DNA from 4 places in the Escherichia sp. XD33 genome. Region 1 is predicted to be linked to each of the others. Evidence: predicted binding sites of a transcription regulator. Region 1 holds the regulator's gene; each other region holds the start of a gene.

What was found. The regulator Fur, encoded in region 1, represses iron uptake genes when iron is present. The targets are predictions, from matches to a motif close to ATAATAATGAGAACNACTATCAA.
Region 2: the regulator Fur is predicted to act here: its motif matches at 3,613-3,635, upstream of exbB (tol-pal system-associated acyl-CoA thioesterase).
Region 3: the regulator Fur is predicted to act here: its motif matches at 1,266-1,288, upstream of sodA (superoxide dismutase [Mn]).
Region 4: the regulator Fur is predicted to act here: its motif matches at 2,869-2,891, upstream of gpmA (2,3-diphosphoglycerate-dependent phosphoglycerate mutase).

The regions. Positions count from the first base shown of each region.
Region 1 covers NZ_JAENDM010000011.1:17,650-22,407, reverse strand. Annotated here, with positions in the region: gene glnS (glutamine--tRNA ligase) at 1-8, shown strand, start outside; gene K0778_RS08855 (hypothetical protein) at 170-328, opposite strand; gene chiP (chitoporin) at 588-1,994, shown strand; gene chiQ (ChiQ/YbfN family lipoprotein) at 2,044-2,370, shown strand; gene fur (ferric iron uptake transcriptional regulator) at 2,454-2,900, opposite strand; gene uof (fur leader peptide) at 2,893-2,979, opposite strand; gene fldA (flavodoxin FldA) at 3,189-3,719, opposite strand; gene ybfE (LexA regulated protein) at 3,859-4,152, opposite strand; gene ybfF (esterase) at 4,292-4,758, opposite strand, start outside.
Region 2 covers NZ_JAENDM010000031.1:12,197-16,954, forward strand. Annotated here, with positions in the region: gene gpr (L-glyceraldehyde 3-phosphate reductase) at 1-504, shown strand, start outside; gene K0778_RS16900 (TIGR00645 family protein) at 544-1,038, opposite strand; gene yghA (NADP(+)-dependent aldehyde reductase) at 1,229-2,113, shown strand; gene exbD (TonB system transport protein ExbD) at 2,385-2,810, opposite strand; gene exbB (tol-pal system-associated acyl-CoA thioesterase) at 2,817-3,551, opposite strand; gene metC (cystathionine beta-lyase) at 3,803-4,758, shown strand, end outside.
Region 3 covers NZ_JAENDM010000010.1:53,231-57,988, reverse strand. Annotated here, with positions in the region: gene kdgT (2-keto-3-deoxygluconate transporter) at 1-313, opposite strand, end outside; gene sodA (superoxide dismutase [Mn]) at 573-1,193, opposite strand; gene rhaT (L-rhamnose/proton symporter RhaT) at 1,478-2,512, shown strand; gene rhaR (HTH-type transcriptional activator RhaR) at 2,509-3,357, opposite strand; gene rhaS (HTH-type transcriptional activator RhaS) at 3,431-4,267, opposite strand; gene rhaB (rhamnulokinase) at 4,555-4,758, shown strand, end outside.
Region 4 covers NZ_JAENDM010000003.1:162,201-166,958, reverse strand. Annotated here, with positions in the region: gene zitB (CDF family zinc transporter ZitB) at 1-70, opposite strand, end outside; gene K0778_RS03660 (YbgS-like family protein) at 184-564, opposite strand; gene aroG (3-deoxy-7-phosphoheptulonate synthase AroG) at 880-1,932, shown strand; gene gpmA (2,3-diphosphoglycerate-dependent phosphoglycerate mutase) at 2,090-2,842, opposite strand; gene galM (galactose-1-epimerase) at 3,044-4,084, opposite strand; gene galK (galactokinase) at 4,078-4,758, opposite strand, start outside.

The DNA.
Region 1 (4,758 bases):
GCGAGTAATTTTAAGTTTCGCTATGCCGGATGGGGCGTTTACGTCGCATCCGGCAAGGAACAGACAAACAGTTTCAAACGCTAAATTGCCTGATGCGCTACGCTTATCAGGCCTACATGATCTCTGCAATATATTGAGTTTGCGTGCTTTTGTAGGCCGGATAAGGCGTTCACGCCGCATCCGGCAAGAAATATGCAAACAATCCAAAACGCCGCGCTCTGCGGCGTTTTTTCTGCTTTTCTTCGCGAATTAATTCCGCTTCGCAATTTATCCATAAAATAAATTTAAAATCACAAAACATAATTAAATAAAATGTAACCGCTTTCATCTTGCTGGAAATTCACGCTTTTATTCTTCTGCAAGCCTTTCAACCGCAAACTTAAGCCTTGTAACAAAAATCATCAAAATATGTGCGGTTGCTCATGTTCTTACATTCTGGTTACAGAAAGAGATTGATAATTCGCGTCGCGAAAAATAGTCTGTTCCTGTAGTCAGCGAGACTTTTCTCAACGCTACTTTTTTAATTTTTATTTTTTTTCGCTGTTCACCTTTGGTGCAGCAATTTATACGTCAAAGAGGATTAACCCATGCGTACGTTTAGTGGCAAACGTAGTACGCTGGCGCTGGCTATCGCCGGTGTTACAGCAATGTCGGGCTTTATGGCAATGCCGGAGGCTCGCGCCGAAGGATTCATCGACGATTCAACCTTAACCGGCGGTATATATTACTGGCAGCGTGAACGCGACCGTAAAGATGTTACCGACGGCGACAAATACAAAACCAACCTTTCTCACTCCACCTGGAATGCCAACCTCGATTTTCAGTCTGGTTATGCTGCTGATATGTTCGGCCTTGATATTGCCGCGTTTACGGCGATTGAAATGGCGGAAAACGGCGACAGCTCTCACCCGAACGAAATCGCGTTTTCAAAAAGTAATAAAGCCTATGACGAAGACTGGTCCGGCGACAAAAGCGGTATAAGCCTGTATAAAGCAGCGGCCAAATTTAAATACGGTCCGGTTTGGGCGAGGGCAGGTTATATTCAGCCAACCGGTCAGACGCTGTTAGCGCCTCACTGGAGCTTTATGCCGGGTACTTATCAGGGTGCGGAAGCCGGAGCGAATTTTGATTACGGCGATGCCGGTGCATTGAGTTTCTCCTACATGTGGACCAACGAATACAAAGCGCCGTGGCATCTGGAAATGGATGAGTTTTATCAGAACGATAAAACCACCAAAGTTGATTATCTGCACTCCCTTGGGGCGAAATACGACTTCAAAAATAACTTCGTACTGGAAGCGGCTTTTGGTCAGGCGGAAGGGTATATCGATCAATATTTTGCCAAAGCCAGCTACAAATTTGATATCGCCGGTAGCCCGTTAACCACCAGCTACCAGTTCTACGGTACCCGCGATAAAGTTGACGATCGCAGCGTCAACGACCTTTATGACGGCACCGCCTGGCTGCAGGCGTTGACCTTTGGTTACCGGGCGGCTGACGTAGTGGATTTGCGCCTCGAAGGCACCTGGGTTAAGGCTGACGGTCAGCAGGGATACTTCCTGCAACGTATGACTCCAACCTACGCTTCCTCAAACGGTCGCCTGGATATCTGGTGGGACAACCGTTCTGACTTCAACGCCAACGGCGAAAAAGCAGTCTTCTTCGGTGCGATGTATGACCTGAAAAACTGGAATCTTCCAGGCTTCGCCATCGGCGCTTCCTACGTTTACGCATGGGATGCTAAACCTGCGACCTGGCAGAGCAATCCGGATGCGTACTACGACAAAAACCGGACTATTGAAGAGTCTGCATACAGCCTGGATGCGGTCTATACCATTCAGGACGGTCGCGCCAAAGGCACGATGTTCAAACTGCACTTCACCGAATACGACAACCACTCCGACATCCCAAGCTGGGGCGGTGGTTACGGCAACATCTTCCAGGATGAGCGTGACGTAAAATTTATGGTAATCGCACCATTCACCATCTTCTGATGCCCGACGCGGCAGGTTTTGTGCCTGCCGCACGTTTGAGGAATTTGCTATGAAAAAACTGATTCTCATCGCCATGATGGCATCGGGGCTGGTAGCTTGTGCGCAATCAACCGCACCACAGGAAGACAGCCGTCTGAAAGAGGCATACAGCGCCTGTATCAACACCGCGCAAGGTTCGCCGGAAAAAATTGAAGCCTGCCAGAGCGTGTTAAACGTGCTGAAGAAAGAGAAACAACATCAGCAGTTTGCCGACCAGGAAAGTGTCCGCGTACTGGATTATCAGCAGTGTCTGCGTGCAACGCAAACCGGAAATGATCAGGCGGTGAAAGCCGATTGTGATAAGGTCTGGCAGGAAATTCGCAGTAATAACAAATAAGTGAGAGCTGTAACTCTCGCTTTTCTTATTTCCCTTGCATAAAAAAGCCAACCCGCAGGTTGGCTTTTCTCGTTCAGGCTGGCTTATTTGCCTTCGTGCGCGTGCTCATCTTCGCGGCAATCGCCTTCGGCACAGTGACCGTAAAGATAGAGACTGTGGTTAGTCAGGCGAATGCCATGTTTTGCGGCAATTTCACGCTGACGCGCTTCGATGGAATCATCACTAAATTCGATAACCTTGCCGCAGTCGAGGCAGATCAGGTGATCGTGGTGATGTTGCTGTGTCAGTTCAAATACGGATTTACCGCCTTCAAAATTGTGGCGGGTGACGATACCAGCGTCGTCAAACTGGTTCAGTACGCGATATACCGTAGCCAGACCAATTTCTTCACCCATATCGATCAGACGTTTGTATAAATCTTCCGCACTGACGTGATGGTTGTCCGGCTCCTGAAGAACTTCCAGGATTTTTAAACGAGGAAGCGTTACTTTCAGGCCAGCTTTCTTTAGGGCGGTATTGTTATCAGTCATGCGGAATCTGTCCTGTTACTAAGCGGTTCACTTCATTAGAAGAAGTGACAGAATTTGCTCTTGAGATAATGCGTATCATTATAGAATTGCCACGCCTAAATGAAAACCACAAGTCCCTGGCAAATATTGTTAATAAAAACGTGGCATAGCTTACATTTACAACGGCAAGGCCACTTGAACACCGGGACATTGTACAGGTACAACAGCAAAAGTTACAAATTTGTAGCAATTATTTTGATTGGCATTATCTATTAATACGGCGTAGACATGAGTCTACGCCGCATCACATCAGGCATTGAGAATTTCGTCGAGATGCAACTCTTCAGAAATCTGTTTAACCCATTTTTCTACACGTTCAGCGGTCAGTTCCGGCTGACGGTCTTCGTCGATAGCCAGACCGACAAAGTGGTCGTCATCTGCCAGACCTTTTGATGCTTCGAAATGATAGCCCGCAGTTGGCCAGTGACCAACGATGGTTGCACCGCGCGGTTCAATGATGTCGCGGATGGTGCCCAATGCGTCGCAGAAATATTCGGCGTAATCTTCCTGGTCACCACAACCAAACAGCGCAACCAGTTTGCCATTGAAATCAATCTCTTCGAGAGTCGGGAAGAAGTCATCCCAGTCACACTGCGCTTCGCCGTAATACCAGGTTGGGATGCCCAGCAGCAGAATGTCATAAGCTTCCAGATCTTCTTTGCTGCTTTTTGCAATGTCATGGACATCGGCAACGTCTTTACCAAGCTGTTTTTGAATCATTTTTGCGATATTTTCGGTATTACCGGTGTCGCTGCCGAAAAAGATGCCAGTGATAGCCATGAGTGAAATAACCTCTTGAAACTTATTGAAATGGGGGTGGAAAATTGCCCACGGATAAAGGCAATCATAGCAGAACAGGCAGTCTTGCGGAATCAGCAAACGAGCAGGACTGCACACTGTGCTACATGAAAGTGGAAATTTAAACGATGCCCTGACTACGCAGCGCCGCCAGTTGCTGCATTAACATCTCTTCGATCAGTTCGCTACGGCTCATATTGCGCGATTCCGCCAGCTCGTTCAGCGCCTCGACAGCTTCCGCGTTCAGCTTCAGTTCGACACGCTTAAGGCCACGTACTTTGTCGCGTTTTAGTTGGTTGCGTTTATTAATACGCAGCTGTTCATCGCGCGAAAGCGGATTAGTTTTCGGTCGTCCCGGTCGACGCTCGTGCGCGAACAGATCTAATGTCGTACGGTCCGTTTGTTCTTTGGCCATGATCTTGGTGACTTCGGGGGAAACAATCAGCCAGGCCTCTGCCCGGATGGATAGCGCGCCATAATACATCAGCGCGATGAGTCACGCCAACGCCCACGCGCGGAAAGCGACGCGGACGCTGGGTTTTTAATCAGTTGCGTTAATCATTGAGATAGCGACGGATAGCGCGTAATACCGCATCTGGTTTTTCAGCATGGACCCAGTGACCCGCGCCTGCAATGACATGCGCCCGTGCCTGTGGAAATTGTGCCAGTAAATCATCACGGTACTGCTCGCTAACATACGGAGAATTACCACCAGGGATAAACAGGGCAGGGTGATCCCATGCCGGGATTTTCTCCCAACCCACAATATGCGGATACTGATCCCACAATACCGGCACGTTAAAGCGCCACTCCCCGTCAACAAAAGATTTCAACAGAAACTGAATCACCCCTTCTTCATTAAGATGCTGGCGCATTATTGCTGCTGCTTGCTGGCGAGTTTGTGCGTCCGATTCACTGACCGCGTTGATAGCTGCGAAAATCTCATCATGACGGCGTACGTGATAGTCGACCGGTGCGATATCGATCGCCACCAGTTTATCGATGCGATCGGGGGCCAGTG
Region 2 (4,758 bases), on a different contig from region 1:
GAGTTGCTGCGCGAGTGGAAAATTCCGCTGTTAATTCATCAACCTTCGTACAATTTACTGAACCGCTGGGTGGATAAAAGCGGCCTGCTGGATACCCTGCAAAATAACGGCGTGGGCTGTATTGCCTTTACTCCTCTGGCTCAGGGATTGCTGACCGGAAAATATCTCAACGGCATTCCGCAAGATTCACGGATGCATCGTGAAGGGAATAAAGTTCGTGGTCTGACACCGAAAATGCTTACCGAAGCCAACCTCAACAGCCTGCGCTTATTGAATGAAATGGCACAGCAGCGTGGACAATCAATGGCGCAAATGGCGTTAAGCTGGTTGCTGAAAGATGATCGCGTGACGTCGGTATTGATTGGTGCCAGCCGCGCGGAGCAACTAGAGGAGAACGTGCAGGCGCTGAATAATCTGACATTTAGCACCAAGGAGCTGGCGCAGATTGATCAGCATATCGCCGATGGCGAGCTGAATCTGTGGCAGGCGTCTTCCGATAAATGACCTGTTAATAACGGGCGCGCGAACCGCGCCCGAATCAGATCAGTGATTATGACGAGTCAGTCGGTCAAGATAGCCCATCACAAATGCAGAAAGCACAAACGTCAGATGGATAATGACGTACCACATCAGTTTGTTATCCGGGACATTTTTCGCATCCATAAAGACGCGCAGTAAGTGAATGGAAGAAATTGCCACAATCGACGCTGCTACTTTGTTTTTCAGCGACGTTGCGTCCATTTTCCCCAGCCAGTTCAGCTTCTCTTTGTTCTCGGAGATATCCAGCTGTGAGACGAAATTCTCATAACCGGAAAACATCACCATCACCAGCAAACCGCCAACCAGCGTCATATCCACCAGCGACAGCAACACGAGGATCAAATCTGATTCCGCCATCGAGAAGATATTCGGCAGTACGTGAATAATCTCCTGGAAGAACTTCAGCGCCAGGGCAACTAACGCCAGCGAAAGGCCAAAGTACACGGGGGCAAGCAGCCAGCGAGAAGCATACATTGCATTTTCAAGAAAACGTTCCATACATTCCTGTCGTGTAGTTAAAACGGGCAACAGTATATCGCAATTGAGTAAACAGCACGCAACAGCAAATCAACATATACGTTTAACCTTTGTCGCATAATTCTGAGGTTTAGGGATCTTCCTGGTTCCCTTATCAACGCATCGAGAACGTCTACCCTTAAAGGACGTTGAACCTGAAGGGAGAAAAACGATGTCTCATTTAAAAGACCCGACCACGCAGTATTACACTGGTGAATATCCCAAACAGAAACAACCGACGCCAGGCATCCAGGCGAAGATGACACCGGTACCGGATTGCGGCGAGAAAACCTATGTTGGTAGCGGTCGCCTGAAAGATCGTAAAGCACTGGTGACAGGGGGCGATTCCGGAATAGGTCGCGCTGCCGCCATCGCTTACGCGCGTGAAGGGGCTGACGTGGCGATCAGTTATCTTCCCGTGGAAGAAGAAGACGCTCAGGATGTGAAAAAGATCATTGAAGAATGCGGACGCAAAGCCGTTCTGCTGCCAGGCGATTTAAGCGATGAGAAATTTGCCCGTTCGCTGGTTCACGAAGCGCACAAGGCGTTAGGCGGGCTGGATATTATGGCGCTGGTCGCCGGGAAACAGGTTGCCATTCCGGATATTGCAGACCTCACCAGCGAACAGTTTCAAAAGACCTTTGCCATTAACGTTTTCGCGCTGTTCTGGCTAACCCAGGAAGCGATCCCCCTGCTACCGAAAGGTGCAAGTATCATCACCACTTCGTCAATCCAGGCATACCAGCCAAGTCCGCATTTACTGGACTATGCGGCTACGAAGGCGGCGATTCTGAACTACAGCCGTGGCTTGGCAAAACAGGTCGCGGAGAAAGGTATTCGGGTGAATATTGTCGCGCCAGGCCCGATCTGGACAGCACTGCAAATTTCCGGCGGACAAACGCAGGATAAGATCCCGCAGTTTGGTCAGCAAACGCCGATGAAACGTGCGGGGCAACCGGCGGAACTGGCCCCTGTATATGTTTATCTGGCAAGTCAGGAGTCGAGCTACGTCACCGCAGAAGTGCACGGCGTGTGCGGCGGCGAGCATTTAGGTTAAAAAAATGCCCGGTTGTGAAAAGCAACCGGGCATCATTGTGAATTCACTCTTACCTGATGTGGCGAAAACGCCTTATCCGCCTACAAACGCATGAAGATTCAACATGTTGCAATAGATTTTGTAGGCCTGATAAGCGTAGCGCATCAGGCATTGAGCACCTAATGCCGGATGCGTCGTGAACGCCTTATCCGGCCTACAAACGCACGAAGATTCAACATGTTGCAATAGATTTTGTAGGCCTGATGAGCGTAGCGCATCAGGCAATTCTACTTTACTTCGCTTTGGCGGTTTCTTCGCCGACCAGACCTATCTTCAGGTAACCCGCCTGATGCAGCGTATCCATTACCTTCATCAACGTCTCGTAATCGACGGTTTTGTCCGCTCGGAAGAAGATGGTGGTGTCTTTCTTGCCTTCGGTTAACGCATTCAACGCCGTAATCATTGTTTCATCGGTGACCGGATCGTTACCGATAAACATCGAGTTGTCTGCCTTCACCGACAGATAAACCGGTTTTTCCGGGCGCGGCTGCGGCGTGCTGGTAGAAGCAGGCAAGTTCACCTTCACATCTACCGTCGCTAACGGTGCCGCCACCATAAAGATAATCAGCAGAACCAACATCACGTCGATAAACGGCGTCACGTTGATATCATGCATTTCGCCGTTATCGTCGAGGTTTTCGTTAAGATGCATTGCCATCGGATATTATCCTGCGCGTAATTTTTGTGCGACACGAACCGGATGCGCAGCGGCGCTGGCTTCCAGATCCAGGTCACGGCTTTGCAGCAACAATACCTGCGCTGCAACATCACCCAGCATCGCTTTAAAGCCGCCAATCTGGCGTGCAAATACGTTATAGATAACGACCGCAGGAATCGCTGCCACGAGGCCGATTGCCGTTGCTAACAGAGCTTCTGCGATACCCGGCGCAACGACTGCCAGGTTAGTGGTCTGCGTTTGCGCGATACCAATAAAGCTGTTCATGATGCCCCAGACCGTACCAAACAGACCAACGAACGGAGAAATCGCGCCGATGGTTGCCAGATAGCCGTTACCGCGGCCCATTTGACGACCCACTGCGGCGACCCGACGCTCCAGACGGAAGCTGGTACGTTCTTTAATACCTTCGTTATCGTCGCTGCCTTCTGACAGTTCCAGCTCATTCTGCGCTTCATTGAGCAAATGCAGGCTTAAGCTTTTGCTACCAAAATCAGCGGCGATATCGTTGGCCTGGTTTAAGGAACGCGCTTCAGCCAGCAGTTGCTGCTCGCGCTTAAGGCGACGCTTCTGATTGAAGAATTCTACGCTCTTACTGAAGAAGATTGCCCAAGTGACTACGGAGGCCAAAATAAGCCCAATCATCACGCACTTAACGACAATATCGGCGTGCTGATACATACCCCAGACGGAAAGGTCCGTCTGCATCAAATTATTACCCACTGTGTATCTCCAGGACGCAAGTCACAAAATCTGCGCATAATAATATCAAAATGACGTCGAATTGATAGTCGTTCTCATTACTATTTGCATACTGCCGTACCTTTGCTTTCTTTTCCTTGCGTTTACGCAGTAAAAAAGTCACCAGCACGCCATTTGCGAAAATTTTCTGCTTTATGCCAATTCTTCAGGATGCGCCCGCGAATATTCATGCTAGTTTAGACATCCAGACGTATAAAAACAGGAATCCCGACATGGCGGACAAAAAGCTTGATACTCAACTGGTGAATGCAGGACGCAGCAAAAAATACACTCTCGGCGCGGTAAATAGCGTGATTCAGCGCGCTTCTTCGCTGGTCTTTGACAGTGTGGAAGCCAAAAAGCACGCGACGCGCAATCGCGCCAATGGCGAGTTGTTCTATGGACGGCGCGGAACGTTAACCCATTTCTCCTTACAACAAGCGATGTGTGAACTGGAAGGTGGCGCAGGCTGCGCGCTATTTCCCTGCGGGGCGGCAGCGGTTGCTAATTCCATTCTTGCTTTTGTCGAACAGGGCGATCATGTGTTGATGACCAACACCGCCTATGAACCGAGTCAGGATTTCTGTAGCAAAATCCTCAGCAAACTGGGCGTAACGACATCGTGGTTTGATCCGCTGATTGGTGCCGATATCGTTAAGCATCTGCAGCCAAACACTAAAATCGTGTTTCTGGAATCGCCAGGCTCCATCACCATGGAAGTCCACGACGTTCCGGCGATTGTTGCCGCCGTACGCAGTGTGGTGCCGGATGCCATCATTATGATCGACAACACCTGGGCAGCCGGTGTGCTGTTTAAGGCGCTGGATTTTGGCATCGATGTTTCTATTCAAGCCGCCACCAAATATCTGGTTGGGCATTCAGATGCGATGATTGGCACTGCCGTGTGCAATGCCCGTTGCTGGGAGCAGCTACGGGAAAACGCCTATCTGATGGGCCAGATGGTCGATGCCGATACCGCCTATATAACCAGCCGTGGCCTGCGCACATTAGGTGTGCGTTTGCGTCAACATCATGAAAGCAGTCTGAAAGTGGCTGAATGGCTGGCAGAACATCCGCAAGTAGCGCGAGTTAACCACCCTGCTCTGCCTGGCAGTAAAGGACACGAATTCTGGAAACGAGACTTTACAGGTAGCAGCGGGCTATTTTCCTTTGTGCTTAAGAAAAAACT
Region 3 (4,758 bases), on a different contig from region 1:
ATCCAACTTCAACACCATGTTCCGGAATAATACGCGAGGCAATTGCCGCAACCACCCACGCGACGGCAATTTTAGTTACCACCAGCGTACCGGATTTACGCAGTACCGTTCCCGTCGCGCTTAATTTTATTGACGCCCCCATGCAAAAAAACCACACCGCCAGAATGGGCACCGTACCGGTAATCATCCCGTTGGTGAATGATCCAAAATATTTCCCCGCCCCCGGCGAGAAGGTGTGGCACAGTGCGCCAAGGAATAGCGGGACGAGCATCATCCCCCCCGGGATTTTCTCAATCGAGCGTTTTATCTGCATTTCCATCACCTGTCGGCATATTTTTAAGGGCTGATGCGTAATTCCTCAATGGAGCATCAGTGTTGATGGAAACGAAGATAGACATTCATTTAATCAATAAAAGTGATCAAAACCACATTAATTGAAACGCTGTTTTATTTTTATCGGATCATTGTTTTTATTTTGAAATTGATCACAAAAAAACCACCGCCGTTGGCGATGGTTCATTTTTTAAGCTGATATGCGGCCTATACGCCTCATTGCAGCAGGCGGCAAATGATTATTTTTTCGCCGCAAAACGTGCCGCTGCTTCGTCCCAGTTCACCACGTTCCAGAACTCTTTAATGTAGTCCGGACGGCGGTTCTGGAATTTCAGGTAGTAAGCATGTTCCCACACATCCAGGCCCATAATCGGGAAGCCGGAAGCGCCAGAAATAGCTTCACCCATCAGCGGAGAATCCTGGTTAGCAGTAGAAACCACCGCCAGTTTATCGCCTTTCAGCACCAGCCATGCCCAGCCGGAACCAAAGCGGGAAGCTGCCGCTTTTTCAAATTCTGCTTTGAAGTTATCAACGGAGCCGAAGTCACGTTCGATAGCCGCTTTCAGGTCACCCTGCAGGGTGGTGCCTTTTTTCAGACCTTTCCAGAACAGGCTGTGGTTAGCGTGACCGCCAGCGTTGTTGCGCAGTACGGTTTTCTTGTCTGCTGGCAGCTGGTCCAGTTTGGTGATCAGCTCTTCAACCGGCAGGTTGGCAAATTCTGGCAGGCTTTCCAGCGCCGCGTTGGCGTTGTTTACGTAGGTCTGATGGTGTTTGGTGTGGTGGATTTCCATGGTCTGCTTATCGAAGTGCGGTTCCAGGGCATCGTAAGCATACGGCAGGGATGGCAGGGTATAGCTCATATTCATCTCCAGTATTGTCGGGCGGCCGATTGTTAATGCCGCGTAAGCAGTTGGTTCATTATAGTTAATTAAATGATATTGAAAATGATTATCAATGCCGTACTTTTCGTAAGGGTATGGTTTTGCAGGAAAATGCCCGAGATGTGAAGCAAATCACCCACTTAATGCCGTGATTGCCAGTAAATCGACAACGGCGGCAACAGGCGAAAGGTTAATCGACAGCACGATTTTTACACTCATCTCGTCGGAGATGTGACGCGACGAAAAATGATGAGGATAAGAAGATGAGTAACGCGATTACGATGGGGATATTTTGGCATTTGATCGGCGCGGCCAGTGCAGCCTGTTTTTACGCTCCGTTCAAAAAAGTAAAAAAATGGTCATGGGAAACCATGTGGTCAGTCGGTGGGATTGTTTCGTGGATTATTCTGCCGTGGGCCATCAGCGCCCTGTTACTACCGAATTTCTGGGCGTATTACAGCTCGTTTAGTCTCTCTACGCTACTGCCTGTTTTTCTGTTCGGCGCTATGTGGGGGATCGGTAATATCAACTACGGCCTGACCATGCGTTATCTCGGCATGTCGATGGGAATTGGCATCGCCATTGGCATTACGTTGATTGTCGGTACGCTGATGACGCCAATTATCAACGGCAATTTCGATGTGTTGATTAGCACCGAAGGCGGACGCATGACGTTGCTCGGCGTTCTGGTGGCGCTGATTGGCGTAGGGATTGTAACTCGCGCCGGGCAGTTGAAAGAGCGCAAGATGGGCATTAAAGCCGAAGAGTTCAATCTGAAAAAAGGGCTGGTGCTGGCGGTGATGTGCGGCATTTTCTCTGCCGGGATGTCCTTTGCGATGAACGCCGCAAAACCGATGCATGAAGCCGCTGCCGCACTTGGCGTCGATCCACTGTATGTCGCTCTGCCAAGCTATGTTGTCATCATGGGCGGCGGCGCGATCATTAACCTCGGTTTCTGTTTTATTCGTCTGGCAAAAGTGAAAGATTTGTCGCTAAAAGCCGACTTCTCGCTGGCAAAATCGCTGATCATTCACAATGTGTTACTCTCGACACTGGGCGGGTTGATGTGGTATCTGCAATTCTTTTTCTATGCCTGGGGCCACGCCCGCATTCCGGCGCAGTATGACTACATCAGTTGGATGCTGCATATGAGTTTCTATGTATTGTGCGGCGGTATCGTCGGGCTGGTGCTGAAAGAGTGGAACAATGCAGGACGCCGTCCGGTAACGGTGTTGAGCCTCGGTTGTGTGGTGATTATTGTCGCCGCTAACATCGTCGGCATCGGCATGGCGAATTAATCTTTCTGCGAATTGAGATGACGCCACTGGCTGGGCGTCATCCCGGTTTCCCGGGTAAACACCACCGAAAAATAGTTACTATCTTCAAAGCCACATTCGGTCGAAATATCACTGATTAACAGGCGGCTATGCTGGAGAAGATATTGCGCATGACACACTCTGACCTGTCGCAGATATTGATTGATGGTCATTCCAGTCTGCTGGCGAAATTGCTGACGCAAAACGCGCTCACTGCACGATGCCTCATCACAAAATTTATCCAGCGCAAAGGGACTTTTCAGGCTAGCCGCCAGCCGGGTAATCAGCTTATCCAGCAACGTTTCGCTGGATGTTGGCGGCAACGAATCACTGGTGTAACGATGGCGATTCAGCAACATCACCAACTGCCCGAACAGCAACTCAGCCATTTCGTTAGCAAACGGCACATGCTGACTACTTTCATGCTCAAGCTGACCGATAACCTGCCGCGCCTGCGCCATCCCCATGCTACCTAAGCGCCAGTGTGGTTGCCCTGCGCTGGCGTTAAATCCCGGAATCGCCCCCTGCCAGTCAAGATTCAGCTTCAGACGCTCCGGGCAATAAATAATATTCTGCAAAACCAGATCGTTAACGGAAGCGTAGGAGTGTTTATCGTCAGCATGAATGTAAAAGAGATCGCCACGGGTAATGCGATAAGGGCGATCGTTGAGTACATGCAGGCCATTACCGCGCCAGACAATCACCAGCTCACAAAAATCATGTGTATGTTCAGCAAAGACATCTTGCGGATAACGGTCAGCCACAGCGACTGCCTGCTGGTCGCTGGCAAAAAAATCATCTTTGAGAAGTTTTAACTGATGCGCCACCGTGGCTACCTCGGCCAGAGAACGAAGTTGATTATTCGCAATATGGCGTACAAATACGTTGAGAAGATTCGCGTTATTGCAGAAAGCCATCCCGTCCCTGGCGAATATCACGCGGTGACCAGTTAAACTCTCGGCGAAAAAGCGTCGAAAAGTGGTTACTGTCGCTGAATCCACAGCGATAGGCGATGTCAGTAACGCTGGCCTCGCTGTGGCGTAGCAGATGTCGGGCTTTCATCAGTCGCAGGCGGTTCAGGTATCGCTGAGGCGTCAGTCCCGTTTGCTGCTTAAGCTGCCGATGTAGCGTACGCAGTGAAAGAGAAAATTGATCCGCCACGGCATCCCAATTCACCTCATCGGCAAAATGGTCCTCCAGCCAGGCCAGAAGCAAGTTGAGACGTGATGCGCTGTTTTCCAGGTTCTCCTGCAAACTGCTTTTACGCAGCAAGAGCAGTAATTGCATAAACAAGATCTCGCGACTGGCGGTCGAGGGTAAATCATTTTCCCCTTCCTGCTGTTCCATCTGTGCAACCAGCTGTCGCACCTGCTGCAATACGCTGTGGTTAACGCGCCAGTGAGACGGATACTGCCCATCCAGCTCTTGTGGCAGCAACTGATTCAGCCCGGCGAGAAACTGAAATCGATCCGGCGAGCGATACAGCACATTGGTCAGACACAGATTATCGGTATGTTCATACAGATGCCGATCATGATCGCGTACGAAACAGACCGTGCCACCGGTGATGGTATAGGGCTGCCCATTAAACACATGAATACCCGTGCCATGTTCGACAATCACAATTTCATGAAAATCATGATGATGTTCAGGAAAATCCGCCTGCGGGAGCCGGGGTTCTATCGCCACGGACGCGTTACCAGACGGAAAAAAATCCACACTATGTAATACGGTCATACTGGCCTCCTGATGTCGTCAACACGGCGAAATAGTAATCACGAGGTCAGGTTCTTACCTTAAATTTTCGACGGAAAACCACGTAAAAAACGTCGATTTTTCAAGATACAGCGTGAATTTTCAGGAAATGCGGTGAGCATCACATCACCACAATTCAGCAAATTGTGAACATCATCACGTTCATCTTTCCCTGGTTGCCAATGGCCCATTTTCCTGTCAGTAACGAGAAGGTCGCGAATTCAGGCGCTTTTTAGACTGGTCGTAATGAAATTCAGCAGGATCACATTATGACCTTTCGCAATTGTGTCGCCGTCGATCTCGGCGCATCCAGTGGGCGCGTGATGCTGGCGCGTTACGAGCGTGAATGCCGCAGCCTGACGCTGCGCGAAATCCATCGTTTTAACAATGGGCTGCATAGTCAGAACGGCTATGTCACCTGGGATGTGGATAGCCTTGAAAGTGCCATTCGCCTTGGATTAAACAAGGTGTGC
Region 4 (4,758 bases), on a different contig from region 1:
CATACAACAAGCGACGAGCATTATTATCTTCTGGCAGGTGTGAGGACGTGTGTGAGTGTGAGTGCGCCATGACGAGTCATCCCTTAATTATTCTCACTTAACTTTATGACATCATACTGCTTTTAGAAGTGAAAAATTAAAAGGGAGAGACTCCGCTCTCCCATTATTGGCTATTTTGCAGGGTTACTGCGTGGTACCGTCGGTTTTGGTATCGACATCATTATTGATGCCATCACCGGTTTGTACCTTTTTATTGATATCCGGACAGCGACCATCTTTGCACATGGTGTTCTTGTGCTCTTCATCTTTGGTCATTCCGTCATTGTTCATTGAAGAACCATCCGAATGCAGCATTGTGCCGCCAGAACCGGTATTTACCCCGTTATTGTCGACGTTATTTGGCGCGACATTTTCACGGGCGTCAGGGGCTACCTGGCCCGCATCAGCTGCGGCGTTTGCCTGGCCGTTATTAGTTTGCGCTCCGCTATCGGCAGCCAGTGCGGCACCGCTGGCAAGGCTTAGAGTGGCAGTCAGAAATAATGTGGCCAGTTTTGTCATTTTCATAGGATGCTCCTGTTATGGTCGTTATGTCGGATAACCTCTTCCAACAGTGCATTTGCAGGTGAATATAAGGCATTGGTTTAAGATTTCAGCCAGGTTATGAAACGCAGCAGAGAATCTTGAAATAATTAACAAACAAAGGAGTTACAGTTAGAAATTGTAGGAGAGATCTCGTTTTTCGCGACAATCTGGCGTTTTTCTTGCTAATTCCAGGATTAATCCGTTCATAGTGTAAAACCCCGTTTACACATTCTGACGGAAGATATAGATTGGAAGTATTGCATTCACTAAGATAAGTATGGCAACACTGGAACAGACATGAATTATCAGAACGACGATTTACGCATCAAAGAAATCAAAGAGTTACTTCCTCCTGTCGCATTGCTGGAAAAATTCCCCGCTACTGAAAATGCCGCGAATACGGTTGCCCATGCCCGAAAAGCGATCCATAAGATCCTGAAAGGTAATGATGATCGCCTGTTGGTTGTGATTGGCCCATGCTCAATTCATGATCCTGTCGCGGCAAAAGAGTATGCCACTCGCTTGCTGGCGCTGCGTGAAGAGCTGAAAGATGAGCTGGAAATCGTAATGCGCGTCTATTTTGAAAAGCCGCGTACCACGGTGGGCTGGAAAGGGCTGATTAACGATCCGCATATGGATAATAGCTTCCAGATCAACGACGGTCTGCGTATAGCCCGTAAATTGCTGCTTGATATTAACGACAGCGGTCTGCCAGCGGCAGGTGAGTTTCTCGATATGATCACCCCACAATATCTCGCTGACCTGATGAGCTGGGGCGCAATTGGCGCACGTACCACCGAATCGCAGGTGCACCGCGAACTGGCATCAGGGCTTTCTTGTCCGGTCGGCTTCAAAAATGGCACCGACGGTACGATTAAAGTGGCTATCGATGCCATTAATGCCGCCGGTGCGCCGCACTGCTTCCTGTCCGTAACGAAATGGGGGCATTCGGCGATTGTGAATACCAGCGGTAACGGCGATTGCCATATCATTCTGCGCGGCGGTAAAGAGCCTAACTACAGCGCGAAGCACGTTGCTGAAGTGAAAGAAGGGCTGAACAAAGCAGGCCTGCCAGCACAGGTGATGATCGATTTCAGCCATGCTAACTCGTCCAAACAATTCAAAAAGCAGATGGATGTTTGTGCTGACGTTTGCCAGCAGATTGCCGGTGGCGAAAAGGCCATTATTGGCGTGATGGTGGAAAGCCATCTGGTGGAAGGCAATCAGAGCCTCGAGAGCGGGGAGCCGCTGGCCTACGGTAAGAGCATCACCGATGCCTGCATCGGCTGGGAAGATACCGATGCTCTGTTACGTCAACTGGCGAATGCAGTAAAAGCGCGTCGCGGGTAAGGTTTAATTGTCGGATGCGCCGTCAGAGTGGCGTATCCGATGAATCACCACAGGCCTGATAAGTCGCGCAGCGTCGCATCAGGCAATGTGCTCCATTGTTAGCAACAAAAAAGCCGACTCACTTGCAGTCGGCTTTCTCATTTTAAACGAATGACGTTTACTTCGCTTTACCCTGGTTTGCAACCGCCGCTGCTTTCGCTGCGATCTCGTCAGCATTACCCAGATAATAGCGTTTCAGCGGTTTGAAATTCTCGTCGAACTCATACACCAGCGGCACGCCAGTCGGGATATTAAGCTCAAGAATCTCTTCTTCGCTCATGTTATCAAGATATTTCACCAGCGCACGTAAAGAGTTACCGTGTGCAGCGATGATCACGCGCTCACCGCTCTTCATACGCGGCAGAATAGTTTCATTCCAGTAAGGGATCACGCGGTCAATGGTCAGCGCCAGGCTTTCCGTCAGCGGCAGTTCTTTCTCGCTCAGTTTCGCGTAACGCGGATCGTGACCCGGATAACGCTCATCATCTTTAGTCAGTTCCGGCGGAGTCACTGCAAAACCACGACGCCACTGTTTCACCTGCTCGTCGCCATACTTTTCAGCAGTTTCCGCTTTGTTCAGACCCTGCAATGCACCGTAGTGACGTTCGTTCAGTTTCCAGGATTTCTCAACGGGCAGCCATGCCTGATCCAGTTCGTCCAGCACATTCCACAGGGTATGGATAGCGCGTTTCAGCACAGAAGTGTAAGCAAAGTCAAAGCTGTAACCTTCCTCTTTCAGCAGCTTACCTGCTGCTTTTGCTTCGCTTACGCCTTTCTCAGACAGATCCACGTCGTACCAACCGGTGAAACGGTTTTCTTTGTTCCACTGACTTTCGCCATGACGAACCAGAACCAGCTTAGTTACAGCCATATACTTACTCCTCAAATCATCTTTTAATGATAATAATTCTCATTATATTGCCGCGACGAAGCAACAGCAATGCTTACGCATAACCATAGCGAAAATAGTGGCGCAGTGTAAGGTTGTTGTGAATATTGAGTTGCAAATATGTCGGTGTTTGCTGGTGATTTGAACAATATGAGATAAAGCCCTCATGACGAGGGCGTAACATTACTCAGCAATAAACTGATATTCCGTCAGGCTGGAATACTCTTCGCCAGGACGCAGGAAGCAGTCCGGTTGCGGCCATTCAGGGTGGTTCGGGCTGTCCGGTAGAAACTCGCTTTCCAGAGCCAGCCCTTGCCAGTCGGCGTAAGGTTCGGTTCCCCGCGACGGTGTGCCGCCGAGGAAGTTGCCGGAGTAGAATTGCAGAGCCGGAGCGGTGGTGTAGACCTTCAGCTGCAATTTTTCATCTGCTGACCAGACATGCGCCGCCACTTTCTTGCCATCGCCTTTGGCCTGTAACAAGAATGCGTGATCGTAACCTTTCACTTTGCGCTGATCGTCGTCGGCAAGAAACTCACTGGCGATGATTTTGGCGCTGCGGAAATCAAAAGACGTTCCGGCGACAGATTTCAGGCCGTCGTGCGGAATGCCGCCTTCATCAACCGGCAGATATTCGTCCGCCAGAATCTGCAACTTGTGATTGCGCACGTCAGACTGCTCGCCGTCAAGATTGAAATAGACGTGATTAGTCATATTCACCGGGCAAGGTTTATCAACTGTGGCGCGATAAGTAATGGAGATACGGTTATCGTCGGTCAGACGATATTGCACCGTCGCGCCGAGATTACCCGGGAAGCCCTGATCACCATCATCTGAACTCAGGGCAAACAGCACCTGACGATCGTTCTGGTTCACAATCTGCCAGCGACGTTTGTCGAACCCTTCCGGCCCGCCGTGCAGCTGGTTAACGCCCTGACTTGGCGAAAGCGTCACGGTTTCACCGTCAAAGGTATAACGGCTATTGGCGATACGGTTGGCATAACGACCAATAGAGGCCCCCAGAAACGCGGCCTGATCCTGATAGCATTCCGGGCTGGCACAGCCGAGCAGCGCCTCGCGGACGCTGCCATCGGAAAGCGGAATACGGGCGGAAAGTAAAGTCGCACCCCAGTCCATCAGCGTGACTACCATCCCTGCGTTGTTACGCAAAGTTAACAGTCGGTACGGCTGACCATCGGGTGCCAGTGCGGGAGTTTCGTTCAGCACTGTCCTGCTCCTTGTGATGGTTTACAAACGTAAAAAGTCTCTTTAATACCTGTTTTTGCTTCATATTGTTCAGCGACAGCTTGCTGTACGGCAGGCACCAGCTCTTCCGGGATCAGCGCGACGATACAGCCGCCAAATCCGCCGCCGGTCATGCGTACGCCACCTTTGTCGCCAATCACAGCTTTGACGATTTCTACCAGAGTGTCAATTTGCGGCACGGTGATTTCGAAATCATCGCGCATAGAGGCATGAGACTCCGCCATCAACTCGCCCATACGTTTCAGGTCGCCTTGCTCCAGCGCGCTGGCAGCTTCAACGGTGCGGGCGTTTTCAGTCAGTATATGACGCACGCGTTTTGCCACGATCGGGTCCAGTTCATGCGCAACAGCGTTGAACTCTTCAATGGTGACATCACGCAGGGCTGGCTGCTGGAAGAAACGCGCACCGGTTTCGCACTGTTCACGACGGGTGTTGTATTCGCTGCCAACCAGGGTACGTTTGAAGTTACTGTTGATGATGACGACAGCCACACCTTTGGGCATGGAAACTGCTTTGGTCCCCAGTGAGCGGCAATCGATCAGCAAGGCATGATCTTTCTTGCCGAGCGCGGAAATTAGCTGATCCATGATCCCGCAGTTACAGCCTACAAACTGGTTTTCTGCTTCCTGACCGTT